One region of the Alistipes sp. i18-0019-D1 genome, then DNA from elsewhere that is predicted to be linked to it. Evidence: riboswitches for the same ligand, from Rfam matches in the RefSeq annotation. Region 1 holds a riboswitch; each other region holds the start of a gene.
The links. A riboswitch is a leader RNA that binds a small molecule or an ion and turns the genes downstream of it on or off. The one in region 1 is predicted to bind cobalamin.
Positions count from the first base shown of each region.

Region 2: another riboswitch for cobalamin. It lies ahead of nrdD (anaerobic ribonucleoside-triphosphate reductase); the one in region 1 lies ahead of ACGHP5_RS14635 (PL29 family lyase N-terminal domain-containing protein).
Region 3: another riboswitch for cobalamin. It lies ahead of ACGHP5_RS08040 (PKD-like domain-containing protein); the one in region 1 lies ahead of ACGHP5_RS14635 (PL29 family lyase N-terminal domain-containing protein).
Region 4: another riboswitch for cobalamin. It lies ahead of ACGHP5_RS00390 (anaerobic ribonucleoside triphosphate reductase); the one in region 1 lies ahead of ACGHP5_RS14635 (PL29 family lyase N-terminal domain-containing protein).

Region 1 covers NZ_AP031424.1:3,518,567-3,525,553, forward strand. Annotated here, with positions in the region: gene ACGHP5_RS14625 (TonB-dependent receptor) at 1-1,276, opposite strand, end outside; gene ACGHP5_RS14630 (DUF4465 domain-containing protein) at 1,358-1,501, opposite strand; gene ACGHP5_RS14635 (PL29 family lyase N-terminal domain-containing protein) at 1,517-3,127, opposite strand; cobalamin riboswitch at 3,309-3,522, opposite strand; gene ACGHP5_RS14640 (hypothetical protein) at 3,631-3,873, opposite strand; partial or broken gene ACGHP5_RS14645 (relaxase/mobilization nuclease domain-containing protein) at 4,010-4,554, opposite strand; gene ACGHP5_RS14650 (S24 family peptidase) at 4,830-5,246, shown strand; gene ACGHP5_RS14655 (hypothetical protein) at 5,434-5,745, opposite strand; gene ACGHP5_RS14660 (hypothetical protein) at 6,382-6,807, shown strand; gene ACGHP5_RS14665 (DUF4138 domain-containing protein) at 6,886-6,987, opposite strand, start outside.
Region 2 covers NZ_AP031424.1:3,680,089-3,687,075, reverse strand. Annotated here, with positions in the region: gene ACGHP5_RS15395 (putative transporter) at 1-268, shown strand, start outside; gene ACGHP5_RS15390 (hypothetical protein) at 363-728, shown strand; partial or broken gene ACGHP5_RS15385 (ATP-binding protein) at 748-960, opposite strand; gene ACGHP5_RS15380 (DUF2284 domain-containing protein) at 948-1,520, opposite strand; gene nrdG (anaerobic ribonucleoside-triphosphate reductase activating protein) at 1,662-2,132, opposite strand; gene nrdD (anaerobic ribonucleoside-triphosphate reductase) at 2,134-4,227, opposite strand; cobalamin riboswitch at 4,369-4,564, opposite strand; gene ACGHP5_RS15365 (hypothetical protein) at 4,732-4,947, shown strand; gene ACGHP5_RS15360 (antibiotic biosynthesis monooxygenase) at 5,022-5,411, opposite strand; gene ACGHP5_RS15355 (DUF362 domain-containing protein) at 5,425-6,402, opposite strand; gene ACGHP5_RS15350 (ECF transporter S component) at 6,408-6,920, opposite strand; gene ACGHP5_RS15345 (TonB-dependent receptor) at 6,932-6,987, opposite strand, start outside.
Region 3 covers NZ_AP031424.1:1,937,648-1,944,634, reverse strand. Annotated here, with positions in the region: gene ACGHP5_RS08060 (thymidine kinase) at 1-164, shown strand, start outside; gene ACGHP5_RS08055 (tetratricopeptide repeat protein) at 282-974, opposite strand; gene ACGHP5_RS08050 (carbon starvation protein A) at 955-2,427, opposite strand; tRNA gene ACGHP5_RS08045 (tRNA-Thr) at 2,559-2,633, shown strand; cobalamin riboswitch at 2,856-3,074, shown strand; gene ACGHP5_RS08040 (PKD-like domain-containing protein) at 3,245-5,041, shown strand; gene ACGHP5_RS08035 (YncE family protein) at 5,063-6,130, shown strand; gene ACGHP5_RS08030 (TonB-dependent receptor) at 6,140-6,987, shown strand, end outside.
Region 4 covers NZ_AP031424.1:96,939-103,925, forward strand. Annotated here, with positions in the region: gene ACGHP5_RS00370 (transcription antitermination factor NusB) at 1-835, shown strand, start outside; gene ACGHP5_RS00375 (DUF1573 domain-containing protein) at 848-1,261, shown strand; gene yajC (preprotein translocase subunit YajC) at 1,499-1,819, shown strand; gene nrdG (anaerobic ribonucleoside-triphosphate reductase activating protein) at 1,877-2,362, opposite strand; gene ACGHP5_RS00390 (anaerobic ribonucleoside triphosphate reductase) at 2,585-4,972, opposite strand; cobalamin riboswitch at 5,023-5,223, opposite strand; gene ACGHP5_RS00395 (TIGR03905 family TSCPD domain-containing protein) at 5,333-5,581, shown strand; gene ACGHP5_RS00400 (GlsB/YeaQ/YmgE family stress response membrane protein) at 5,644-5,895, shown strand; gene ACGHP5_RS00405 (hypothetical protein) at 5,908-6,144, shown strand; tRNA gene ACGHP5_RS00410 (tRNA-Gln) at 6,271-6,341, opposite strand; gene nhaD (sodium:proton antiporter NhaD) at 6,579-6,987, shown strand, end outside.

The sequences.
Region 1 (6,987 bases):
TTTTATCAGGCGCGGTTTCCATCCTCCGAGCGCTCCGGTCATGTACATATGTGTAAAGCAGGCTTGCCTGCATGCTGAATCGTTTGAGGTTGACCGATGTGGCTATGGCTCCCAGCAACGTATAACGCCTCGGTTCGATGAAATGCGCATTGAACATATCGGTGCCGTCCGCATCGAGTTTGTTCCATTGGAAATCCGCGGACAAATTCGCTGTCCACCACGGGGTGAAAGCGAACAGATTGGCTGCCGTAACATAGACCTCCTGCTGCCAATAGTGATTATCCATCGGTTGTACGGTACTTTCGGGCGGCATGACGTAATTCATATAGTCGTTGGCGTATTTGGCTTGGATTTTATAGCTGTAGAAATCCGTCACCTCTTGCCTTAAGGAGCCCTGAAAGAAAAAATTACGGTCTTTCTGCCGGTCTTCGTTCAGCAATGAAATACCGTAATCCTTTTTTACGGCTGCACCGGGATAGCCCCGCTCGGAGTTGTAGAAATATCCTTTCGCCTGCCATTCTCCGCGCTTTACCTTGCCGAAAAGAGCAGCCTCGGCGCGAAAAAACCAGACATCCCCGTTGCGCCTGACTTCGGTGGTGTCATAGCCGCCGTCCTTATGGTAGCGAAATTTGTATTTGCCCGATGTGTTCAGGTATTCGATATTGGCCGACGACGAAAGGTTTTCGCTGATTCGGTGCTCCCAAAGGGCGGAAGCGTTGATAAGGTCGAAGGAACCGCCTTTGAGTTTCACATTGAAACGGTTTCTGCGCCCGCTCTCGAAAGCAGGTCTGCGCGTCACCATATATACCGCACTCGCCGAGGCGAAGTCGCGTGCGGACTGGAATATGTCGCTTTTCTGGCCGTTATAAACGGATACCAATTCCATGTTGTCGAGCGAAAATTTACCGAGGTCCACCGTCCCGTTCTGGGCATTGCCGATCTGTATGCCGTCGTAGAATACCCCCACGTGCTGGCTGCCCATACTACGGATGTTGACGGTTTTCAATCCCCCGATACCTCCGTAATCCTTTATCTGCACACCGGAAAAATAGCGCAACGCATCCGATACGGAGTGTGAGTTGAGCCTTTGCAGCTTCTCGCCGGAGAGGATCTGTGCCGGGACAATCGCCTTGTTCTGCTTTCCGAGCACCGTCACCTCGTCAATGGCCAAAACCCGGACCGAATCCGGGATTTGACCTTTTTCGGCCTCTTGAGCATTGGTAGTGCCGAAGGCGAGAAAGATGTACAGTACTGAAATTACCGATATTCTTTTCACTTCGTGATAGCGCTTGTTAATTAAGGAGTGCCGGGATTTTCTTACCCCGGCACTCCGGGTGTTGTCGCAAATGAGGGCCGGTTATTCGAACCTCACCGCCAGATCGTCCCACGCAAAATATGCCGGCTGGCTGAACCCATAACCGTTATCGCTGTCGCCTGTGACGTTGAATTCGATGCGACTGACTTTTCCGGGTTCGGAAAGATTCCATTTCTGCCAGTCGATGACGCAGCAGCGACGCTACCACTCGACGGTAATGTCATCCACTGCATAATAGGCAGGCAGCGAGTAACCGTAACCGTTATCGGCGCCGCCAGCCTGGTTCAGCCGAAGCGAAACGATCGGCCCCAGTTCGGAAAGATCCCATTTCGTCCATGTTTTCGTGATGGCCTCGGGCGTAGCGAAAATCATCGTAATGGTTTTGATTTCGTTGCCGTCGGCATCGAACCCCGTAGCGTAGAAGGTTACGTCTTTGGTCAGTTCGGGCGACAGTCCGTTGCCGGAGGTGGCAACCGAGTAGAAATAGCAGGTCGAATTGACGTACAGACTTCGGATCGTCCGTGCTTTATTGTCGGCAAATTCGAGAATGGGACGTCCATCACCGTAAGGAAAGTCAAAATCCAAATAGCCGAATGTCGTCAGGAAATTATCGGAACCATTGCGGCCTCCGCCTGTCATACTATCCTCTACTCCGTCGGGATTGTACACATACAGATCGTATAAATAACTGCCATATTTACTCTGATCCAGCGAATTGGAATTATAGGAGCATACGAACCAAGGATAGCCCCATCCGTTCATGAAGCCGGTAGGACGGCCAGTAGTGAGCTGCGTGGTTTCATCGACCCAGGCATAATCGTCTGGACTCCCTAATTGTGTCGTTGAATATTTTCCGGGGTTATAGTTGCAGGCGACCCATTTGGCCCAGTCGCTACCCTCGAAGGTAATTGTATAGCTATGCGTATCCGCCGCACTTACTGTCAGTTCTGCCATGCACGAGAAATTCCCGGCCATTCCGATCAAGGCGATCACACCCTCCGTTTCTGCATAGCTGTTCGCTTTGGCCGGCGCTACAACCGTCAGTACATTGCCTTCGACCGAAACTTTCCATCCGTCGGGTTTAGTCCATGTCATCCGTTCGACACCCTTGCTCTCGATCGTAAAGGTCTGCGTCTCATCGTAAACGAATATGCCTCTCTTTGCGGAAATCGCGAGATTCAACGCACCTTGCATGGGAATTTCGAGTTTTCCGCCGTCGACAAGCGTAAAGACCGCCATACCGGGGTTCGAGACCGTATCCACCGACTCGAACATCGAATCGCCATCCGTTCCTTCAGCCCTGACACCCATCGAAGTCCATGTAGTACCATTGTCGATCGACATTTCCCACTCCTTGGTTTCGGTATTGATACGCAATTTCGGGGACACGGCATTCTGTCCGGGGGCGCCGTCCTCACCCTGCGCCTTGATCTTTTCGCCGTCGACCAGTATGAAATCGCCATCGAGCGTCCAGTAATAAAGGCCGTCGCCATCTTTTTTCACCGAGACAGCGGGAGCATCAATTCCATTTTTTCCGTTGGTGATCGTGGCGGTTTCACCATTGGAGAATGTAATTGTGTATCCGTCATTATTTTTGATGACGGAGGTCACAGTTACATTCTTTTGTAAAGCATCGACCAGTTTTTGGAGTGCATCGATATCGGTGTTAGCACTCTTCATGGCCTGCTCCATAGCTTCCATGCGCGAATCGAGGTCATCGACCGCCTTCCACAAATCGTCGTCGTCATACGAGCAGCTCCACATCGCAACGCCGAACAGGGCGATTGCCAAAAGGGTAAATAGTTTTTTCATTCCTGTTGTATTTTAAGTTTGACAAATAAAAAATCAACCGTATCCTTTCGGGATACGGCACAACAGAAATTCAAAACGGATTTACACCTTGGCAAGGCTGTCGGAAGCCTCGTATTAGACCGGAATGCCGGATGCAGGGGAAATCGCAGTTTTGATTTTCACCCGTACACCCGCAGGTTGCAAATCTTATAAAGGCATCGGCAGGTCTTCTGACTTGTTCCGGTTTTACGCCTTCCCAGCCTTGCGGCCAGTGGCAAAGATTGTAAAACCTTTTGCGCCCCATGTCCGGGGCAGGAACTCACAGCAACGGGTATTGTCGCAGATTCTCACTGCATTCCCTTTTCATTCCTCATCGCGCAATCGGCGATTCGGAAACCTTTGCGACGGCAAATATACAAATATTTTTTAATTCGGTATCTTCGATACAAAAAAATGCAATCCTGTATTTTGGGCATTTTACAGTTATGAATCATGCTTATCCAATTTGAGATTTTTAAGAATAATTACTTTTTTCTCAATTGCCCTGCATCTTGGAGTAGCTCATACGCTTTGCGCTCCTTGATAGTCGCCTGCTCCAACTGATCGGCTCGAAGTTTCACGCCTGTTTCATACCGTTCGACCCGATTACGAATCGTATTGCGGACGGCCTTGCGCTTGTCTTCGCGGAATATTGCTTCCAATTCCGTCAGTTTCTTTTCTCCGATTCCCCCGCACATCTTTACATAACGGTATTTCAGGTCGTTCACGGCCAACAGCCGATTGTTTTCTGAAATTCGGTAGATGAATGCGCCTTGCAGGAAAATACATTACCCGTGCAGGAGCATCGACACACCTACACGCTCGACATTAAATCCTCGAAAACCTTACTGACAATGTTTGTCAGATCTTCGAACCGGAGAACTCGAAGCCGTTTTTCGAGAACAGAACACCTTGTTTCAGGTCAGTATTTCCGCAATATTTATAGCGGATGCCGATACCCTGTTCCCATAATTTGCCGTCCAGTTTGATTGCATCGTAGATTGCGTATCTGGCCTTGTCCGGTTCGCATAGCCGCTCCCTCCGCACGTCGTCTTTCCCGGCGCTGGATACAGCCCGTATTTCCCGGTCAGCTCCTGGCAGACCTCGGCGTTGCGGAGCTTGATATTCTTGTCCGAAATGGTCTGTCCGTCATTTCCGACCTTGTTGTAGACCAGGTGGCAGAGCGGATGGGGCCGGTCGAGATGGCGCACCAAAAGATATTGCGTATCGGTGATGCCCATCTTCTGCATGTACTCCTTTGCGATCTGCGTCATCGGGGCGTCGGTCATGCGCGGAGCGCCCTTGGGTGAAAAAGAGAGGAGGATATGCCCGGCGGTGTTTTTCAGCCGCGGGTTGAGAAAGATCTGGTATTTGAAGTCCTGCACCATGTTCTTCACTTCCGGGGACATGACGCCCTCGGCGTCCAGTATCCGGGATTTCGGACTACGTTTGCCGATGCAACAAAGGCACGATATTTTCGTTTGTATTGCGAACGAACTCCGCAGGGAGTACCGAGGAAACGACGCAATTTCACACTACACAGCCGGTAGAGCCGGCAAAAGCCCCGCTTAACTATTTGTCGAAACGACGACACGATGCCCGACTGCATTGCGTGCCGACACCCTCGTATGCCCCTGCGCCTTAATTATGCCCGATGAATACGCATTTCGATATATACGGTCTCATGACGACAACCGTCGAACCGCTGCCCTACGTCAGCGAGGGCATTCCGGCGGGATTCCCGTCGCCGGCCGCGGACTATATCGGCGACCGCATCGACCTGAACGAAGTCCTCATACTGAGTCCGGGTGCGACATACTATGCCCGCGTTCGGGATTACTACTTGGTCGAGGAGGAGCTGGAGCAGGGCGACGGCATCCTTTTCGACACGCGGCTTGCACCGCGCACCGGGGACCTCGCGTTCTGCGAGGTCTGCGGCGAACGGATGCTGAAATATATCCGTAAACGGGGGCGCGAGCTATGGCTTCTCGGTGGCGGAACGGACGACACGCTTTCGGTCGACGGCGATATCGAAGCGCTGGCTCGATCCATCCGTCGTTACGGAAGAGGCCGTCGCGGCTCTGCTGACCGTATACCCTGAAAAGGAGATGACGGCATGGCCCGTCAGGCCGAAGTTCAACTACGGAGACCCTTGCGACGAAGGCATCATAGAGCCGGTCGCGGAAATGCAGAAGCCCGGACTCTGAGCGCAAGGCCGCATGGGCTTCATGCAAAAAGAGGGGAGACCGATAACGGCCTCCCCTCCGGCAATGAGTCGCGTCACTCTTCTAATACATGAACTCTGCCAGTGCTTCGACGAGCAGTTTGAGGAGCTGCTCGGCCGTCAGAGGGTGTGACGATTTTCTGAATATGCGGTCCATCTTCGTCCGGAGCAGTTCGAAGAAACGGTTGGCTTCGTGAGGCGGCATTTTCTTGACCGTCATCACCATCAGCCAGAGCGGAACTTCGATATAGGGCGGCTGGATGAAGAGCTCGAGCAGTTCGTCGGAGTGATGCCTGTAATCCAGATAACTGTTTTCACAGACTCCGTACAGCGGCAGAATGATTAACTCGTAGACGTTATGATGCGTTCTGCGCATATCGCCTTCTTCATAAAACCATACGTCGATCTTTTTGGCGCCGACTATCCGGTACGGATTATAATTGTCTCTGCTCATTTCATGAAAAGCCCTTTATTTCCGAATAAATGCTGTTGGCCATATAATCGCGTAATTCGCCGCGGGTCGAAAGCCGGCAGAACCGGTATTGCGCCGGCAAACGCCGGCCTTTCGAGAAGTTCTTCTGGTCCGTCGAGCACGATTCCAGTCGGATCGAGTTCCCGTCGTGTCTGTCGTAAAGACCCCATAAGGATTCCGCATCAGGACATCGGGGATCGTCGGTATGGAAAAGATATACCTCCCCGACTTTGAAATTGCAATGTTTCACCGTCATTCGTTTGGGCTGTTTTATAGTTTGTGCGGCAAAGATGGATGAAAGGCAGAGACCTTGCAAGAATATGTGGAACCATTCCAATATTTTATTTTAGCAGATACTCCGAGTTGCTAATAAAAAAGCAACTCGTGGATGTCTGTACGACTTTATCGAGTTCTGATTTTTAGGGGCGGAGGGGGCCGGCCTTAAGTTCCAAACTTCGGGACAATACGGAAAATCTCGAATATGTGAATTATGTAAATTTAAGATAAGGATAATGTCATCCGTCTTAAAACTTTACAGTTATGAAAAAGGATAACGAGAATCCCTATCGCCCTTATCGTGTGGTAAGCGTCAAAAAGATCGACCGCTGGTTTTTCGAGAAGCACGACCATCGCAGAACCCATGCGAAAATCTATCACTCAATCATTCGGCCCAAGTTCGGGATTTGTGAAAACACGTTTCTCGACTACCGCCACGAACCCGACGAATTGCTGGAACTGTTCCGGCAGTCGGTCAACGTCGAATTTTCGATGTGGCTTCCGACCATGGAGGTCAAATACATGGGACCGGTCGAAGCCGACCGGTTCAGCCTGATACTTTGGGATGCGTTCGACAAGGCTTTCAAACGTATATTCAAAGAGGAACCGGCTAGCCGGATAGATTCTGAAAAGTTATTGAAGCATCTGATAATCTGTTTGGGAGAGAAATCACCCGTCCTGGTGGGGTGACGCAGCGCGTTTATGAAAGGAGGGTGCTGTTCGAATTTCGGACAGCACCGGTGTTTTCATGGATCAGTCAATTTTATATTATAACACCTTGGTATTCAAAATCTCTCGGCTCGGAATTTCGATAGTCTGATGCCGGGCTCCGTTTTTCTCGATGATTTCCACTAAAAGTACCTTGTCATC
Region 2 (6,987 bases), 160 kb from region 1:
GGGCGGATATGTCTGGATCGCCTACGGGGCCGTGATCACCGTCGTGCCGCTCCTGCTGGCGGGCATTTTCGGACGCTTCTACTACAAACTCAACTATTATACGCTGATCGGCGTTCTTTCGGGGGCCTCGACCAATCCGCCTGCGCTGGCCTATTCGGCCGAGCAGACCTCGTCCGACGCTCCGTCGGTCGGTTACGCGACGGTTTACCCGCTGTCGATGTTCCTGCGGGTGCTGGCGGCCCAGCTTTTGATACTGATATTCGGTTAAACACAAAAAGGTGCGGTAAAGACGGACGCGTTACTGCCGTAACAGGCCGGAAGAGATTCGCAGTCGGCCGCGCTTTTTTCAAAAACGAACGCTTATGAATATCGTACTGTATGGAGTTCCGGCGAAGACCGCCGGCCGGATCGCAGGCCAGTACGGCCTGAAGGTGATCAACTCGCCCGACAAGTTCGACGCATCGGGAACGATGGTGCTTGTTCCGCCGATAAGCACCCCGCGCTACCTGCTGGCATTTTACAACGCCATGCTGCGCCACGAGGACGATGTCGATGCGGTCATCATCTGCGGCATCGAGTCCTGCGAAGCGGCCTCGACGGTGCAGTACTGCACGCCTCCGGGGAAATTCTTCTCCCTGAACGGCGGGTTGGACGAGGAAGAACTCCTCTCCGAGCTGCGCCTGATCCTCGATTCCCTCTTTGCCGAGGGCAATCAGCTCAACGTCTGACCGCGCGTCAGGCTTCCTGCAGGTCGGCGGCGTAAAGCGGAATGCCGATGCTTTCGGCCTGTACCTGCAACAGCGGCAGGGGGATCCCGTGCATGGACGAGCGGCGCGTGCCGCGGTCGACGGTCGTCAGCAGGGCGACGATCTCGTACCTGCCCGACCGGACGGCCCGCCACAGGGCGTGCGCCGAATCCTTGCCGCCGCTCCAGTTGAAAACCGCCCTTATCCGTTCCATACGACCGATTCTGCGTCGTGGAAAAATCCGCATACGAGCGTCAGGTACTCGGGCATGCGGCCCCCGCTGCCCCACTTCAGCTCGATTCCGAACAGTTCGGAGGCCGTGCGCGCCACGTCGAACCCGCAGGCTTCGAGCGACGGCCGCACCAGTTCCGGATGGCGGCAGGGCCTGCCTTCGGGGCGCGTGCAGCTTCCCTCGGGACAATGGATGCACGTTCCGACGTAGGCGAACGACCGTCCGCCGTATTGCCCTTCCATCTCCAGCAGCAGCCGTTCGAGCCGCTGTCGTTCGGGAAGGATCAGGCGTCCCGCTTCGGAGGCCGGGAGACCCGGCTCTTCGGGCGTGATCCTGGTGGCGACGAGCAGGGCCGTGCCGTAGCGCGTGACGTACTCCCCTGCGTCGAACCCGAACGGCGGGCATCCCCAGCTGCGGCCGTAGTTGCCGCACTCCCGGCAGTAGCCGCCCACCCGTTCGGCGTCGCGGAAGCGGGCGACGTAGTCGGCGGCGGGCAATTCCGCCGTGAAATCCGCGGCGGTGTATCGAAACGAATGATCCATACGGCAAAGTTATGAAAAAACCGCCCATTCCGGGCGGTTTTCGCGATATTTGCCGTGGGAGCCGGCCGTAAACCGTTGCATGGCAGACAACGCTGAACTAATCTCTGGATTTCCGGCTCCCACCGGCAAAATGGCGTCGCGTCACGGCTTGCGCCGGAACAGCTCCGTGATGTCCTCCATCGTCCCGTCCTGTCCGACCCGATAGAGCCGCTGGTTGGTCGCCGGTGCCGTCAGCGGACCCAGCGCCTCGACCCATCCGCCCAGCTTGACGTAGTCGAACGCCGCGGACTCGAAACCCTCCGGCAACTCTTCCCGGCCCGAGTACCACGCCGTGTGCAGCACCGGATAGGTTTTCCGCACTGTCTTTGCCAGCCGGGCGATCTTGTGCGGCTCGGCGTCGCCGCCCATGAATGCGACGCAGGTCACCGAACGTCCGTAGCAGGCCAGCAGGGCCAGCAGCTCCGCGTCGTCGAGTACGCGCCCCTCGTCCGTCTGCAAGTGCGGGCTGTGGCATCCCGGGCAGCGGTTGGGACAGCCCGTGATATTGAACGCCAGCGTCGTTTCGCCGGGAATCTCGGCGAACACGATGTCGAAATTGTGATACCGCACCATCCTACTCCGCCTTGGCGTAATAGCGGCGCGCCGCCTCCTGCTGGCGCGCCGCCGAGAAGTTCGAGACGCGTTTCATGTAGCCGATCACGCGCGTCAGGTAGTCCACGTCGTCCGAGTGGCACGAGGGACACTCCTTCAGGTAGCGTTTGTCGATGTGGCCGCACTTGTTGCACACCGTGTTGGGGATGTTGAACGTGAAGTAGTTGCACCCTTCGGCAGCCGCCACGCGCAGCAGGTGGCGGTATTGCTCCTTCGAGAGGTGCTCTTCGAGGTTCATGTGCAGGGCCGAGCCGCCCGTGAGGCGGTCGATGTAGCGGCGTCCGTGGAGGCGGAACTTGTCGATGACGTTCAGCGACTCGTCCTCCACGACGTAGAAATAGGAGTTGTAACAGTCGCGCGGCACGGCATACCCGTCCTCGCGGTCCCACTTGGCGTGCTTCACGCCGACGTTTTCGGCCGGGATCATCTCGCAGTTGAACATCACCTCCTTCGAGCGGTATTTCTTGTTGTAGCGCTCGACCAGCCCCAATACCCCCTGCACGAATGCGGCGTAGTCGTCGTTGTCGTCGATGCGGATACCCAGAAATTCCGCGGCCTCGACCAGCCCATTGACGCCGATGGTCAGATACTGGCGCGAAAGGTTGATGTACCCCGCGTCGAAGAGCGGCAGCATGCCCTTGGCCTTTAGTTCCTTGAGATTCTCGTTGTAGGCTATCTGCACCTTGTGCATCAGGTCCACGACCTCCTCCAGATGGGTGAGGTAGTGCATGCCGTTCTTCACGGCGTGCTGGATGCAGCGGTTCAAGTTGATCGTCAGCACGCTTTTCGATCCCGTCGAGACGCCTCCCGCGCCCAGCGTGTAGCTGAACCCGTTGTCCTGAATTTCGTTCCGCAGGCGGCAGCACGACGACAGCGAGTCGGCGTTGTCGCTGATGTAGGTGAAGAACGAGTGCCCCGCGGCGTACATTTCGGCCGTGAAGTCGCCCCACTCGCGGTCCATCGCGTCGCCGTCCTTCGTAAGCAGCGCCATCGTCTCGACGGGGAAGGTCAGCACGGTTTTCGTGCGTTCGCGGTTGAACCACGTCATGAACCGCTTTTGCAGCCACGACAGCGACTCCCACCGGGGCTTCGAGCCGTCCGGAAAGACGAACTCCCCGAAGAGCGATTCGAAATAGTAGCGGTCGTAATAGGCGACGTTCCAGAACACGGCCTGGAAATTGCGTGCCCCGGTGGGCTGGTTGATCGAGTAGACGATCTGCTCGAAGCAGTCGGTGATCATCTTGTCGATCGTGCGCCGTTTCTTCGAGAGGTCGACCACTTCGTCGGCGCGCGTGTAGTAATCCTCGCCGTACTCCTGCTCGATGAAGTAATTCATGTACATCAGGAATTCGGGCGTCGCGCAGGCCCCCGAGAGCATCGACGAGACGATGAAGACCATGTTGACGAATCCCCCGCAGAACGACTTGAGGTTGGTCGGGCGCGTCGAGTTGCCGCCCACCGACAGCGTGCCGCCCAGCAGCCACGGGTACATCGTGATCGAGGCGCAGTAGTTGGCCATCGACGTTTCGTCGTTCTTGTAGATGAAGTGGTTGTTCAGCAGGCGCAGGTATTTGTCCGACAGCTCCTTGCCGTACATCTCCTTGATGCGGTCGGTCAGCAGGCGGCGGTTCAGGCGGATGAAGTTCTGCTTGGGCAGCTCGCCGATCAGCGTGGCGATGTTCTTGTTCTCGACGTTGGCGTTGGCGTCGTATTTCGACCCCGTCGCGGGGTTCTTCGCGTCGCAGTAGTTGATGAGGAATTCGAGTTTTTCGCGGTCCTCGCGGTCTTCGGTGTGCTTCTGGCGGTAGAGCATGTAGCTCTTGGCCACGGCGAAGTAGCGTTCGGCCATCAGGGCCACCTCGACCTGGTTTTGGATCTCCTCGACCGACATGCCGTCCGAGACGCGGACGCGGCTCAATACCGACGTGAGGTCGTCGTCCGTGGCGTAGCCGCCCACCGAGAGGAATGCCTTGCTGATCGCGCGTTTGATCTTTTCGACCGAAAAGGCGGCGCGTTTGCCGTCGCGCTTGACGATGTAAATTTCCGAAATACCCATATCTATCCCATATTTGTTTGTGTTCCGGCACTGTGCGGGGTTACGTTCCCTCCTGCGCGGCAGCCGCGGGAAAGGTCGTTCCTTCCTTGAAAAACGTATCGGTGTAAAAATGGTCCGGGTATCGCCCTAAATCCCGAAGGCGGATACCTTTTCCGGCAAGGCAGGTCTTCTGACTCGCTCCTCCCGCACGCCTTCCCGGTTTTCACCAGTGGCTCAAAGAGTGTGCGGAACGCAACGGAGCTTACAGCTACGGGAATAGTCCCTGATTTTCACAGGAGTTCCCTTTTGATCCCGGGCCGGCAGCCGCCGGCGGAGAACCTTGCACGGAAACAAATATAGGGATAGTTTCCGGCAAAGGGAATACCCGCCGGGGCTTTTAATGAACATTTTGTGAACAAACACGCGTTCCGGCTCCTGTCCGGCTGGGTGGCGCAGCAGGCGGGAAAACCGCCCGTCGTGGTATCGTTGTTGCGGCGGACCGGGGAACGATTAAATCTGAAAGCTATGGGAAAACTTGAAATCCGGAACGACCGCACGGTCCTTTCCACCGAAAACAACGGCTATGCGGGCAGCGAACGCGACGAGAACCTGATCGAGGAGGACCTGGTGGACACGGAAATCCCGGTCGACGACCGGATTCCGGACGGGATCGACGAAATCGTCGAGGACGACCGTCCCGTCTACGACGAGGAGGGCTACCGGCACGATCCGGGCGAGTGACCCCGCCCTGCCGGGGATAAAAAAAGGACATCCCCTCCTTTAGGGATGTCCTTGCTCCGGCCGGACCGGGATTGTCATTTGATTTTCAGTCCGGGAATCAGCGGCACGGCGTCGATCAGTTCCAGCGACTGCACCATGTCGAGCGTCCCCTGCTTGTATTTCTGAAAATGGGGCGTGCCGATATGGTGTCGGTAAGCGGCTTCGTCGGCGTATATCTCAAGAATCGTCACGATTTCGGGACGTTCCTTTTCCGTCACGGCATAGAGCGTCAGCACACCCGGTTCCAACCGCATCGAAGCCTCGATTTCCTCTTTCAGCAGGGCGTTGTACTCCGTCACGCGGGCCGGGTCGACCGTTATTTTCGACAGCCGGACCCTGTTTTGTTCCTGCGCGGGCGGGTTCGGTCTTCCCGGCACCGGAAGCGCCGCAACGAGCGCCAGCAGGGCGATCAGATACTTTCTCATGCCGCCGCTTCCGCTATTTGTCCAGGTCTGCCAGTTCGTACCGCCGGCTGCCGACGCCGATGGCTTCGGCGTGTTCGAGCGTGTGGATGCCGTGGCGCGATTCCATACGCTCGATCAGGTGTACCTTGCCCTCGTCGGGCGAGGCGTAGACCAGGTCGACGCACGCCTTGTCCAGCGCCACGGGGTCCAGCGAGGCGAGGATGCCGATGTCGCCCATGCGGGGCGGCTCGGGATGCGCGTCGCAGTCGCAGTCCACCGAGAGGTTGTTCATGACGTTGATGTAGAGGATCCGCTCGCCGCAATGGTCGGCGATGGCCTTGGCCGCTTCGGCCATCGACTCCAGGAAATCGTCCTGTGCGGGCAGACTGCTCCACAGTTTCTCGGTGTCCTCGGTCTTTCCGGCCGAGTGAATCCACGCTTTTCCGGCCGACGAGGCGATGCCGATGGAGATGTTCTTGATCGCGCCGCCGAATCCGCCCATCGCGTGCCCCTTGAAGTGGGACAGCACGACGACGAAATCGTACTGCGGGAAGTGTGAACCCACGATGTCGTACGTGAGGTGTTTGCCGCCCTCGACGGGCAGACGCACTTCGCCCTCGGCGTCCATGATGTCCACCGGGGCGATGGCCGTGAACCCGTGGTCGGCGGCGGCTTTCAGGTGGTCTTCGGTCTTGGCGCGTCCGCCGCCGTAGGCCGTGTTGCACTCGACGATCGTGCCCTTCACCGACTTCACCAGATCGCCGATCAGGGCCGGTTGCAGGAAATTGTTGCCTCCCGGCTCTCCGGTCGAGAGTTTCACGGCGACCTTCTTCCCTTCGGCCTTCCGGCCCAGGGCCTCGTAGACGGCTTTCATTCCCGCGGGCGAGATGTCGCGGGTCATGTAGACTTTGGCGGGAGCCGCCTCCGCCGCCTTTTTGTCGTTGCCCGACGCACAGCCGGAGCCTGCGGCCGCGAAATGCAAAACAAAGGAGATCATACAGATTTTTTTCATCATGACTATTTGCGTATTACGTACTTTATAAAGAGGTATCCGCCGAACACCTGCAACAGCATGCCGGGAATCCCGATCCGGAAATCCTGCACGGCGGCCGTGAAGCTGCCCGTCAAGGCCCATTCCCCGGCCGATCCGACGACCTGGTAGAACAGCACGACGGCGGCGAGCAGCGCCACCGACACACGGTTGAACCGCCGGGCGGCATACCCTGCGGCCCCGGCCAGCAGCACCGATTTCACGAGGATCGCCGGCAGCGCCGCGACGGTGGGCATCCCGAACAGCGCGGCGTTCACGAGCGGCGAAGCGAGGGCTGTCAGCAGTCCCGTGCGCCAGCCGTATTTGTAGGCGCCGACGAGCGTGAAGAAGTAGATCGGCAGCATCGTGGGGCCTCCCAGCTGCACGAGATGGCACAACTGCGGCAGGGCGATGTTGCCCGCCGCGAACAGGGCCGCCGCGAGGTATGTCCGCGTCTCCCGGTAGCCGGTCGAATAGATTGTTACAGATGTTGTTTTCATGGTTATTTCAATTAAAGGTTTAACTTCAGACCGCCGAAGACCGTCGCCCGGGGCATCGGGTATCCGG
Region 3 (6,987 bases), 1.6 Mb from region 1:
ACGTCACCAAGGTCCACGCCATCTGCGTCCGCTGCGGCAACCTCGCCCACCATTCGCACCGCCTGACGAGCGACGAAAAGCAGGTGATGCTGGGCGCGCAGGACAGCTACGAGCCGATCTGCCGCCATTGTTTCAACCGCCTGGTAAACGGCGGAAAGGAGTAACCACCCGGCCGCAGGAGGGGGGGGGTGGGGTATGACGAAGAAACCGCAGTCCGGAAATCCGGGCTGCGGTTCTGTTTCTCGGGGCAGGGTCTCCGACTTCCGGCATGCAGGCGCCCGTCAGCGGGCGGCGCGCAGGGCGTCGACGAACCCGGGCCAGAGCACCCAGAGGTTCTCGGTCTGGAGCCACAGTTCGCGGGCCTGCGCGGCGGGCGAGGGGCGTTCGCTCCCGATGTCCAGCAGATAAGCTTCGTCGGCCGGATGTTCGTCGGCGGTAAATTCGGCGAACCAGGGCGCGAAACGCGTCCGGAAACGCTGCAACTCCCCTTCGGGCAGTTTTCCGCTGCGGCGGAAAGCCGACCACAGCAGCAGCACCTCACGCCCCGGATGCTTGTCCGACACGTCGTTGATCACCTCGTCGAACAACTCCTGCTCGTCCATGGCCAGGTAGTCGAAGGCCAGCAGTTCGCTCCCCTCCAGATGGTCTTCGGGATCGAGTTCGAGGAGCATTTCGAGCAGCGCCGCCGACATTTCGAAATCGTTGATCAGAAAGTGGTCGATGGCCGAGGCGAAGATCAGTTCGAGTGCCGCGCGCGAATTGCGGTGGTTCCATTCGAGATTGACCTCCTCGTCCTCGGGAATCAGTTCCGCAAGGCGCTGGAAAGCCTGGAAACGCTCGTTGCAGGCTCCCTCTATATCGCCGGCGGCCTGCATCTCGCGGGACCGGGCGAGAACTTTCGCGAAATTATAGGGTCCTTCGCCGACCACCTCGAAAGTCTGGTCGGGCGTGGGTTCAAGATATGCCTTTTGCATCGTTGTCTTTGAGTTTGAGGATCATGGCGACAAGTACCGCCAGCGTCACGCCTCCGCCCAGCAGGTAAGCCGCCGTACGGTTCTGCATGCCCAGCATCAGCGGCGAAACGAAAATATAGCTGGCGCAGACGTAAGTCATGACGAGGGCCGGGATCAGTCCCACCCACACGTTGCGCCCCCGGTGGCGGAGGTAGGCGACGATCATCCAGAGCGTCACTGCCGCGAGGGTCTGGTTCATCCACGCGAAATAGCTCCACATGGCCTGGAAAGGCAGTCCGAAGATGATCAGCAGACCCAGTGCGAAGAGCGGAATACAGATATAGATGCGTTTGCGCAGCGTACGCTGTTCGATGCCCATGAAGTCGGCGACGATCAGTCGTGCGGAGCGGAAGGCCGTATCCCCCGAAGTGATGGCGCAGGCCACCACGCCGAAGATGACGAAGACGGCCAGCACGGGACCCAGCGTCTTGTTGGCGATCACGTCGATCATCACGGCCGCCTGCCCCCCGTATTCGGCGATGGCAGCGTTCAGCCCCGCGACATCGCCCCAGAAGGCCATGGCGACGGCAGCCCAGACGAGGGCGATGATAGATTCGGAAATCATCGCGCCGTAGAAGACCGAGCGGCTTTCGCGCTCGTTGCGCATGCAACGGGCCATCAGCGGCGACTGCGTGGCGTGGAAGCCCGAAATGGCGCCGCAGGCAATGGTCGTGAAGAGCATCGGGACGATCGGGAAGTCCTTCGCATCGGCGATACAGTTTTCGAAGGAGGTGAATTCCGGAATGGCGTATTCGCCGCTGAAAAGCAGCACGACGAGGATGCCGACGGCCATGAACAGCAGCGCGAAGCCGAAGACCGGGTAGATGCGGCCGATGATCTTGTCGACGGGCAGCAGCGTGGCGGCGATGTAGTAGACGAGAATCACGCCCAGCACAATCAGCAGCAGCCACGAGAAACCGCCGAAGGCGATGCCTTCGAGCGCCGGAACGTCGAGGCGGTTGGCGATGAGCGAGGCGGGCTGCGAGAGGAACACCGCCCCCACGAGGATCATCAGCCCGGCGGAAAAGAGCCGCATGACGAACTTCATGCCGCCGCCGAGGTAGACCCCGGCCGTCTCGGGAAGGCTCGCGCCGTCGTGGCGCAGGGAAATGACCCCGGCGATAAAATCATGGGCCGCACCCATAAAGATACCACCGAAAGTGATCCACAGAAACGCGACCGGACCGTAGGCCGCACCGAGCACGGCACCGAAAATCGGACCGAGCCCCGCAATGTTGAGCAGTTGGATCAGGAAAATGCGCCACCGGGGCAGGGGCACGTAGTCCACGCCGTCGTAAAGGCGGCTGCAGGGCGTCGGGACCGCCGGGTCGATGCCGACGAGCCGTTCCAGATAGCGCCCATAGGTGAAATATGCGGCCACCAGCAACGCCAGGCACACCAGAAAAGTAATCATCGCAAAATAGCTTCGGGTCAGTTTTAGCGCGAATATAGCAAGAAAAGCGAGAATTTTCGCAAAATTGTTGCGAGAAAAAAATATTTTTCAGATATTTGCAGTCCCAAAGGGAACCTCGGCGTTCCCGAAAGGCTGAATTAGCTCAGCGGTAGAGCACTTCACTCGTAATGAAGGGGTCCCGAGTTCAAATCTCGGATTCAGCTCCAGGAGGCGTGAGAAAGGGGAGAAAGCACGCCATCCACTGCAAAAAGTCTTATTTGTCGTTGACAAGTAAGACTTTTTCGTTTTCAGGCGCCAGGGGGGGGGCAGGCGTCCGCCGCCCGTCCGGCGGGCTGTTACGCCCCCGGAAACGCCCGGAAATGAATCCCGGGCGGCGGGACCTTCGGCATAAAATTCGGCCGCCGCGTCTTCTTTTTCATCTTTTTTCCATACCTTTGCCGTGCAATGGTTCGCCGAACGAGGCCCCCGGCCCCGGGCGATTAAAAGGGAATGCCGTGAAAATCGGCAACAGTTCCCTCTGCTGTAAGTTCCTGCCGCCGAAGCGGCACATCAGACCCCGACAATCTCTTGCCACTGGTTTTCACGCGACCGGGAAGGCGCCGGGGCCGGAACGAGTCAGAAGACCTGCCGCTGCAATGGTTTTACAATCCAGGGGGAAATGGATCGTGATCGGCCGGAAAAACGGTTCCAGGCATATCCCCGAATGTAAAATCAGGTTACTGCGAAATTCCGGCCGGACGCATGCCGTGCGCCCGGCACGAATGCGGATCTTTCGGAGATCCGCAAAGATTGGTTGAACGATTTAAACGAAGAGGATATGAGCTGTTTTTTCAGTCACGCCGGACGGACGGCGATACCGGTTCTGCTTTCGGTATTGCTGGCTGCCGCAGCCTGCAACAAGGACGGAGAGATCACGCTGCCGGACAGCAAACCCCGGATCACGCTCGACAGCGAAACTGGCGTTTACGCGGCCAAGATCGGTCATACGGTGACGATCACGCCGACCGTGGAAAACGAAGGGGATGCCGCATACAGCTGGACGATCGACGACGAGGTCGTTTCCACGGAGCGCGTGTTCGAACACGCGTTCAGCGAGGAGGGCCGCGTCTACGTGACCCTGCGGGTCGAAAACCGGGCGGGATACGACGAGAAGGAGGCGCGTATCGACGTGAACCGGCTCGCTCCTCCCATCATCTCGCTCATCGTGCCGCCGACGGGGCTATACGTGCTCACGGGACGGGAATACACGTTCGCACCGGAGGTGCAGAACGGCGAAAACGCCCGTTACGAATGGTATCTGGACGACTCGTCCGTCCCGGTCTCCACCCAAAAGGACTACATCTTCATGCGTACCCGGCCGGGAGACTGCACCCTGCGGCTGACGGCCGCCAACGAGGACGGCACGGCCGAGAAAACGCTCGCCGTGCACGTCGTGGACGTCATACCGGTCCGCATCGCGTTCATCCCCTCTTCCTACTCCGCCGACCCGCTGGTGCGGAGCGTATCGCTCGGGCGGACGCTGTTCCTGCGGCCGCAGGTGGCCGACGCCGTCGGACCGGAATATACGTGGTACGTGGACGGCACATTGCAGGAGGGCGCAACCGACCGCATGTTCGCCTTCACGCCGGAGAAGGAGGGCGAATACGAGGTCACCTTCCGGGTGACGGACACGGACGAAAGCCCTCTCGCGCCCCTCTCGCGCCATATCACGCGCGCGTCGTCGAAGCGAATCACCGAGGAAACGCTCCGGGTGACCTGCTACGAACGCGAATCGGAGCGCGTCATCACGACGACGGGACAGCCCGCGGCGGACCGGGTACTCGAATTCCTGCCTGCGCCCGGACAGTTCGTCAACGAAAAGGACATGGCCGGATATACCGGCCAGAAAACCTTCGAGGAGGCCCGCCTCTACGCCGAAAACCGCTTGAAAAAGGGAGAGTTCGTCTCGCTGGGCAACTTCGGCGGCTACGTGATCCTCGCCTTCGACCACAGTGTGGAGAACAAGGGCGGATACGACTTTTCGATCCCCGGCAACCAGTTCGAAGGCAGCAACGAGCCGGGCGTCGTGTGGGTGATGCAGGACGTCAACGGCAACGGCAAACCCGACGACGAATGGTACGAACTCCGGGGCAGCGAGACGGGCAACGAATGGACCACCCAGGAGTATGCGGTAACCTATTACAGGCCCGGCGGCCCCCGACAGGGGGTGAAATGGACCGACAACCTGAACCGGAGCGGGCAGGTAGCCTACCTGGAGCAGTTCCACCCGCAGGACTACTACTACCCCCTGTGGCTCGAAGAGGAGTCCCATACCTATTACGGCACGGGCCTGCGGCAAAACACCACGCAGGACCCCGGCGGAGACTGGTCGAACAACTCGTTCGAATGGGGGTATGTCGACAACGCGGGCAGCGACAACCTGGATTCTTCGGGTAAGACCGGGAAGACCTATTTCAAGATCGCCAACGCCATGACACCCGACGGACAGCCGGCCGGATTGCGCTACATCGACTTCATCAAGGTGCAGAGCGCCGTCAACGGCAGCGCCGGAGGACTGGGCGAACTCTCGACCGAAGTCGCCGGAATGGCCGTCGACGAGAACCTCAACCGATAGCCTCACTCCCGCTCCCGACGCATGAAACGATTCCTACGACAGATTCTGACAGCGGCCTTGTGCCTCTCCGCCCTGGGCGGCTGCATGAAGTGGGACTACGGCCGCACGGAGGATTTCTCGGCGACGGAACGAGGTCTGTTCATCGTCAACGAGGGCATGTTCCAGTACGGAAACGCCACGCTGTCGTATTACGATCCGGAAACGAAAACCGTCGAAAACGAAGTTTTCTACCGGGCCAACGCCTTCAAGCTGGGCGACGTGGCGCAGTCGATGGTCCTGCACAACGGCGTGGGATGGGTCGTGGCGAACAACTCGCACGTCGTGTTCGCCATCGACCCCGACACCTTCCGCGAGGTGGGACGCATCACCAACCTCACCTCGCCGCGGTACATCCATTTCGTTTCGGATGAAAAGGCCTACGTCACGCAGATCTGGGACAACCGCATCTTCATCGTCAACCCCAAACGTTACGAAATCACGGGACATATCGAATGCCCGGACATGACGGCGGAATCCGGCTCCACGGAGCAGATGGTGCAGTACGGCAAATACGTCTTCGTGAACTGCTGGTCGTACCAGAACCGCATCCTCAAAATCGACACCGAGACGGACCGGGTCGTCGGTCAGCTGACCGTCGGCATCCAGCCCACGTCGCTGGTGATGGACCGGAACAACAAGCTGTGGACCATCACCGACGGCGGCTACGAGGGCAGCCCCTACGGATATGAAGCCCCCTCGCTGTACCGCATCGACCCCGAAACGTTCTCCGTGGAAAAGCAGTTCCGGTTCCGGAAGGGGGACACCCCGTCGGAGGTGCAGCTCAACGGCACGCGCGACACGCTCTACTGGATCAACGACGACGTCTGGCGCATGCCCGTCGCCGGAGAGCAGCTTCCGGTGCGCCCGTTCCTCGAATACAGGGAGACCAAATATTACGGACTGACGGTCGATCCGGCCAACGGCGACGTGTACGTCGCCGACGCCGTCGACTACCAGCAGCAGGGAATCGTCTGCCGCTATACGGCCAAGGGCGAGCCTGTCGACGAATTTTACGTGGGCATCGCGCCCGGAGCGTTTTGCTGGAAATAACGGGAGAGCATGAAAACAACCGCCTTGTTTCTTTGGATTTTGCTGTTCCCGGCGCTGCTGCGGGCGCAGGGCCAACCGCTGCCGTCCGCACCGCCGGAAAACCCGCAGAACGCCGGCGCGGGGGAGTGGCGCGGTAAAGGCGCCATCGCCATCCGCGAAGTTCCGGTCTGGGGCCGGCGCCCGATGAAAAGCATCGGCATCGAGGAGACGAAATTCGACTCGGCGGTCCTCAAGGAGAACATCGCCCTCTCGATTGCCGACGCACTGACGTTCAACGCGCCGGTTTTCGTCAAGCAGTACGGCCGCGCAACCCTCTCGACGGTATCGTTCCGCGGCACAGGCCCGTCGCACACGCAGGTGACGTGGAACGGCATGCGCATCAACAACCCGATGCTGGGCATGACGGACTTTTCGATGATCCCCTCCTATTTCATCGACGACGCCTCGCTGCTGCACGGAACCTCGTCGGTCAGCGAAACGGGCGGCGGACTGGGCGGACTGGTGAAACTCGCGACCACGCCGGCCGCGGCCGACGGATTCGGACTGCAATATATCCAGGGCATCGGCATGTTCAGGACCTTCGACGAGTTCCTGCGTCTCGGGTGGGGCGACGAGCGCTGGCAGGTATCGACCCGCGCCGTCTGCCAGTCCTCGGCCAACGACTACAAATACCGCAACCGCGACAAGAAGGAGAACATCTACGACGAGGAGATGAACATCGTCGGGTCGTACTATCCCACCGAGCGCAACAAGAGCGGCGCGTTCGACGACGTGCACGTCCTGCAGGAGGTCTACTACAACACCGGACGCGGCGACCGCTTCGGACTGAACGCCTGGTACATCAATTCCAACCGGGA
Region 4 (6,987 bases), 480 kb from region 1:
GGCGTCCGTCGACAAGGCCTATGACCTCTATTTCCAGATACTGATCCTCCCCGTGGAGATCGCGCGTTACGCCGAACAGCGTCAGGAACTGGCCAAACAGAAGAAACTGCCGACATTCGAAGACCTCAACCCCAACACCAAGTTCGTGGACAACGCCGTGATCCGCACGATCGCCAACAGCGACGCGGTGAACGACCACGTCGCGGCCCGCAAGCTGGGCTGGGAACGCTATCCCGAACTGATCCGCACGCTCTACGCGCAGTTGACCGAGAGCGACTACTACAAGGACTACATGCAGCGCGAGGAGCGCTCGTTCGACGACGACAAAAAGCTGCTCGAAGACTTCTTCAAGGAGTTGCAGAGCTGCGAGGCGCTGGACGACGTGCTGGAGGAGATGTCGATCCTCTGGACCGACGACCTCCCCTATATCGTGATCATGATCCTGCGCACGCTCTCCAACCTGCGCGCCTCGCACACCGAAATCCGCGTTCCCTCGAAATTCAAGAGCGCCGACGATCCCGAATTCGTCAAGACGCTGTTCGAAAAGTCGCTGGTCAACTACTCCGCCTTTCAGGACTACATCGAGAAATTCACCTCCAACTGGGACGTGGAGCGCATCGTCTTCATGGACAACCTGATCATCGGCACGGCGATGGCCGAGCTGACCTCGTTTCCGTCGGTTCCCGTCAAGGTGACGCTCGACGAGTGGATCGAGATTTCGAAATACTACTCCACCCCGGGCAGCAGCACTTTCATCAACGGCGTGCTGGACAAGATCGTCGAGTCGCTGACCGCGGAAGGACGCATCAAAAAGGCCGGGCGCGGCCTGATCTGATCCCTGCCGGCCATGACCCGCACGCTCACGATCCTCGTCCTGGCGGCACTCGCCGCAGGCTGCGGCACGCGCCCCCGTGCGGTCGAACGCAAGGGCCGGATTATCTCGCTAACGGATTCGATTCTCACCACGGGAGGCACGGACACCGTGCGTTTCGGGCGCCTCGGCTCGGGCGAAATCGCCGTGCTGCGTCTCTGGCTGGCCAACGACGCGAGCCGCCCCGTGGCCGTCGCCTCCTACCGGCGCAGCTGCGGATGCACGACGCTCGAGTTTGATTCACAACCGATTGCACCGGGCGACGCACAGCAGGTGACGCTCACCTTCGATTCGCGCGGCGAATGGGGCTGGCAGCTCAAAACCCTGGACATCGCGCTGGCGGGCGGCGCAAAGCCCCTGCGGCTTCTCGTCGAGGCCGATGTCGAATAAATTGCTTGCATATTCGACAATAATTCGTATCTTTGGCTCCGCCGAAGATACTTCCGCTCGGCAAAATGCAAGTAAATTTGCTTTTGCCCTCGCTTATTCGTATCTTTGGGGGCGTAACGCCCCTTTTAGGAGTCGGACCGTTTTGCCGAACCGAGTCCAGTCCGGTTTTGGCTTTGTTCTTTCTTTTTCGTACCTTTGCTTTGTTTACTGAAATAAACACTTAAAACGAATACAATTATGATTAATTTTCTTCAAACGGCCCCCATAGAGCCTCAACCGGGATTCATGCAGCAGTACAGTTTCATCATCATGATCGGACTCATGGTGCTGGTTCTCTGGTTGTTCATGTGGCGTCCCGAGGCCAAGCGCCGCAAGCAGATGCAGGAGTTCCGCAACGGTCTGAAAAAAGGCGACAAAGTCATCACCGCCGGGGGCATCTACGGCGTGGTGAAGGAGATCAAGGAGACTACCCTGCTGATCGAGGTCGACGGCAACGTGACGCTGCGCATCGACAAGAATATGGTCGTGGCCGACAATTCGGACCTCCAGCGTCAGTAGAGATAACCCGCGTATAAAAAAGAGCTGCAAGGATTTGCGGCTCTTTTTTTCATGCGTCTATCCGAACAGGTGCAAAGCCCCGACGTCGATGATCCGCTGGTTGGAACTTCCCCGGAAATCGAGCGACAGATCGCGCAGCGCCTCGACATAGCGGCCGTCGACCAGCGTGTCGATCCACCGCAGACACTCCCGCCGGGCCGGGTCGGCGAGACATTCCTCAAGCGTATAACCCGTATAGCACCAGACGTTCTGTCCCGTGCGCTCCTTCACCAGCCGCAGGAAGGCGGCCATGGCTTCGGGCCGCAGCAGCGGATCGCCGCCGCTGAGCGTCACGCCGTCGAGAATCGGATTCGCGGCGATCGCGGCACAGATGGCTTCGGCACGCTCCCCGGTCAGCGGCTCGCCCCGCCGGGGATCGTGGCTTTCGGGGTTGTGGCAGCCGGGACAACGGTGCGCGCACCCCGCGAAATAGATCGCATAGCGCAGCCCGTAACCGTCGGAGATGGTTTCGGGATAGATGGCCAGGATGCGGAGTGATTCCATCAGCAAAATAGGGTTAGACGTAAATTTCGAGCGGAGATGTTTTGGGATTTAGATAGATCCGTCAGGGTCCGCGGCACACGCCGTTCCCGGCGCGGATTGCACTTGCGAAAAGCCCCCGCCAAGGCGGGGGTTTGGGGGTGGGTCACACTTGTAAACACGGCCGGAGGCCGTGAAGAAGCGAGGGCAGGAAGCAAAATGACAGACATAATTGCCAGAAACGGATTATCTATGTTTTACCCGGTCGCGCTCTTCAGCCTGCTTGGCCGAGTTCCACGATTCGAGGCTGCCCGTCAGGTAACCCGTGATGCGGCGCATGCGCAGGATGTCGTCCGAACCGCAGACAGGGCATTTCGAATAGATCACCCCGCGGTGGCCGCACTTGCGGCAGGTGTCGATCGGATGGTTGATCGAGCCGTAGCCGATCCCCTCGTCCTGCATCACCTTCACGATCTTGAGGATCGCCACGGGATTTTTCTTCGCCTCGCCGTCGAGTTCGACATAGGTGATGTGCCCGCCGCGCGTGATGGCGTGGAACGGCGCTTCGAGGCGGATTTTCTCGACGATGGAGACCGGCTCGCGCACGTCGACGTGGAACGAGTTGACATAGTAGTCGCGGTCGGTGACGCCCGGAATCTCCCCGTAGCGCTTGCGGTCCATGCGCGTGAAGCGCCCGCTCAACCCCTCGGCCGGGGTCGCCAGCACCGAATAGTTCAGCCCGTATTTGGCCTTGTACTCCTCGACCACGCGGTTCATCACCGTCACGGCGTCGTAGAGCGTCTGCCACGCCTCTTTCGAGACGGCGTGCCCCTCGCCGTAGATCGCCACCATCGCGTTGTGGCCGCCGATGAATCCGATGCCCAGCGTGCCGTGGCGGAGCACGTCGCCCACCTCGTCGTTGGGCTGCAACCGGCCGCCGCCCTTCCAGACGTCGTTCGACATCATGAACGGGAACTGCCGCGCGAGGGCCGTGCGCTGGAAGCAGTAGCGTTCGTAGAGCTGTTCGGCCATCATCGTGGCGGTCTTGCGCACCGATTCGAGGAAGATTTCGCGCGCCTCCTTACGGATCGCGTGCTTGTTGCCGTCGGGAATCATGTCTCCGGCCTCGCGCATCGCCTCGATGGCCAGCCGCGGCAGGTTCATCGACGTGAAAGAGAGGTTGCCGCGCCCCCACGACGACTTTTCGCCGTGCAGGTTCTCGAAAACGCGCGTGCGGCAGCCCATCGTCGCCACCTCGTAGCGGAAGCGGTCGGGATCGTCGATGCGCCACTTCTCGTGGCGGTTGAACGGCGCGTCGAGGAACATGAAGTTGGGGAACAGCGCCACCGACGTGGTGCGGCACGCCTCGATCAGCAGGTCGAAGTTCGGAGCCTTGAACGCGATCTCCCCGGCCAGCGCCCTGTCGAAATCCTTCACGGCAGCGGCATAGTCCTCCGCAGACCACGAAACGCCCTCCTTGACCTTGAAAATCTGGATCGGGAAGACCGGCACTTCGCCGTGCCCCAGCCCCTCGACCGTGGCGGAAAGCAGTTCGCGGATGACCATGCGGCCCTCGGGCGAGAAGTCCGTGCCGTAGTTCACCGAACTGAACACCACCTGGTTGCCGCCGCGCGAGTGCATCGTATTGAGATTGTGGATGAATCCCTCCATCGCCTGATGGGTCTCCCGGCGCGTCGTGTCGTAGGCCTGCCGCCAGATGCGGCGGATGTCCTCGTCGGCGACCTCCACGCCCGACTGGCGCAGAGCGGCGAACAGCCGGCCCACCGCCGCTTCGCAGGGTTCGATGGTCGGCACATGCTCGGCGACCAGCGCCTTCAGCTCCGCGCGTTCGAGCACGCGCGCGCCGGTCACCTGGCACAGGAACAACGTCATGTCGGTCAGGTGCTTGCGGAAGGTCTTCAGCACGCCCGGGGCCATGAAATGGTCGAAGGCCGGGATCGACTGCCCGCCGTGCTGCTCGTTCTGGTTGGTCTGGAAGACGATCGTGGCCAGCGTGGCGTAGCTCTGGACCGACTGCGGCGTGCGCACCGAGCCGTTCTTCGTCGAGAATCCCCGCTCGTAGATGTCGCCCAGGTCGTACTGGATGCAGGTCGTGGTCTTGGTGGGATAGTAGTCCAGGTCGTGAATGTGGATGTCCCCGTCGCGGTGGGCGCGGCCGTGACGCACGCCGACGAGGTATTTCAGGGCGTAGTCCTTCGTGATCTCCGAAGCGAAGGTCATCATCTGCCCGGCGGGCGTGTGCGACGACATGTTGGCGTTCGAGAGGTTGATGTCGTTCTTCTCGACGGTCACGATGCCGTCCATGACGCCCTTGATCGACGAACGGCGGTCACGCTCGACGTTGCGCCACTCGCGGTAGATGATATAGCGTTTGGCGATCGAGGGGTTGCGTTTCATCAGCCGCTCCTCGACCATGTCCTGAATCTCCTCGACCGAAATCTCGGCCTTCGTAATCGCTGCCGCCACGTCGGAGGCGATCTGTGCGACGGCCTGCTCCTCGTCCGTTATGCCGCCCGCACGGAAGGCCTTCGTGATGGCGCGGACGATTTTCTCCAGGGAGAAAGGTTCGGTTTTACCATCACGTTTGATGATGGAAATCTGCGTGTAATCCATTGTAATATGAGTATATGCGTTTCACAACAGGCCCCGTTCCCCCGCAGGGCCGACATTGCATGCGCAAAGGCAGGTCTTCTGACTCGCACCGACCCGCAGGCGGCCTTCCCGTCCCCCGCGGGACAGTGGCTCGACGATTCGCCTGCGGCATAAAGCGCATACAGCAGCGGGAACTGTCCGGGATTCGCACCCGATTCCCTCTTATCCTCCGCCCCGGCGGGACGAAGGATACCTTTGCGGGTCACAAAAGTCTCCATTATTCCCCGACTTTCAAAATTCCGGAGCGGGAAGTTTTCAACATTTTGTGAAAGGTCCCGAATTTCGTATCTTCGCCCCCGCAAACCGGAAAACCGTAACTCCATGACACAGAAAATAGCACACGTCTGCCAAGGAACCTGCTCCCGGCAGATCGACGTCGAACTCGAAGACGGCGTCGTCCGCAGCGTCTCCTTCACGGGCGGCTGCCACGGCAACCAGCAGGGCATTGCGGCGCTCGTGCGCGGGATGACGGCCGCGGAAGCCGTCGCCCGGCTCGAGGGCATCGACTGCCGCGGACGGGGCACGTCGTGTCCCGATCAGCTGGCAAAAGCGCTGAAAAAGGCTTTATAAAAAGCTCCGGCCGGGTTGGGTACGGATTTTGCGCTCCGAAAAGCGTTCTAAAACGCAAGACTATGTATTTTCTATGGTATCTGCTGATCGGACTGGCCGCCGGATGGATCGCCAACCTGATCGTCAAAGGCGGGGGTTCGGGACTCCTCGTCAACCTGATCGTCGGACTCATCGGCGGCGTGCTGGGCGGCTGGCTCTTCTCGCTTTTCGGATGGGTTCCCGTCGGCACGCTGGGCAGCCTGGCGACGGCCGTCATCGGCTCGGTCATTCTGCTGTGGATCGCCGCGCTCATCTCACACCGCAAGATCCGCTAAACGAACGTTCGTATGAAAGAACAAAAACACGACAGGCAGACCGGCCCCGCGGCCGATGAAGCCGCAGAGACGCTGGCGCTCTTCGCCGGGAAACTGGACGAAGCGACGCAATGCGCGCCGGACGCCGCCGCCCAAGTGGAGGAAAAACACCCCCAAAGCGCCGTTTCCGGCGCGGACAGGGCCGAAGCGGCCGCAACGACCGCCGCCGGCCGCATGCGCGGGAAAACCGGAAAAGCCGCCGGGAAATAGCGAACCCGGAATGCCGCCGCGGCGCTCGCCCGAAAAAGCCTTTCTTTCCCGGGGGAGGGTCCGGAAGAATTGCCGGCAGAAGCTCCGGTTCAACGAAAAAGGCGGTCGCATGACCGCCTTTTCGTGTTGAGCTGCCGGGATTCGAACCCAGAACGACAGAACCAAAATCTGCTGTGTTACCATTACACCACAGCTCAAACATTCGCTCGAAAGCGAGTGCAAAGATAAACAAAAAATCGCAAAAACCAATCCCGGATGCAAAAATGGCAGGGACAAAACCGGGCGCTCCGCCGGATTTTCCATCTATTGGGAGTCGTGACGCCACTTATTATGAGCCGGGACGCCTTGCCCGACCGTATAGGCTGTTCAGTTTTGCGGCGTTCCGACTTTTTCGTATATTTGCTTCCGTTACCTTGTAAATAAATGCAAACGATATGATTCCGACAATGATTCTGCTCTTCGTGGTGGGCTACCTGTTCATCGCGCTGGAGCACAAAACCAAGATCGACAAATCGGCCGTCGCCCTGCTGATGGCCGGAGCGATCTGGACCGTGTTCAGCCTCATGGGCAACGACCCGCATATCCAGCACGAGCTGGTGGATCAGCTGGGCGACACGTGCGAAATCCTGGTCTTCCTGATCGGGGCCATGACCATCGTGGACCTGATCGACAGCTACGGCGGTTTCAACGTCATCACCGACCACATCACCACGCGCAACAAGCGCAAACTGATGTGGCTGCTGGCGATCATCACCTTCTTCATGTCGGCCGCGCTGGACAACATGACCACCACGATCATCATGGTCATGCTGCTGCGGCGGCTGATCGCCAACAAGAAGGAGC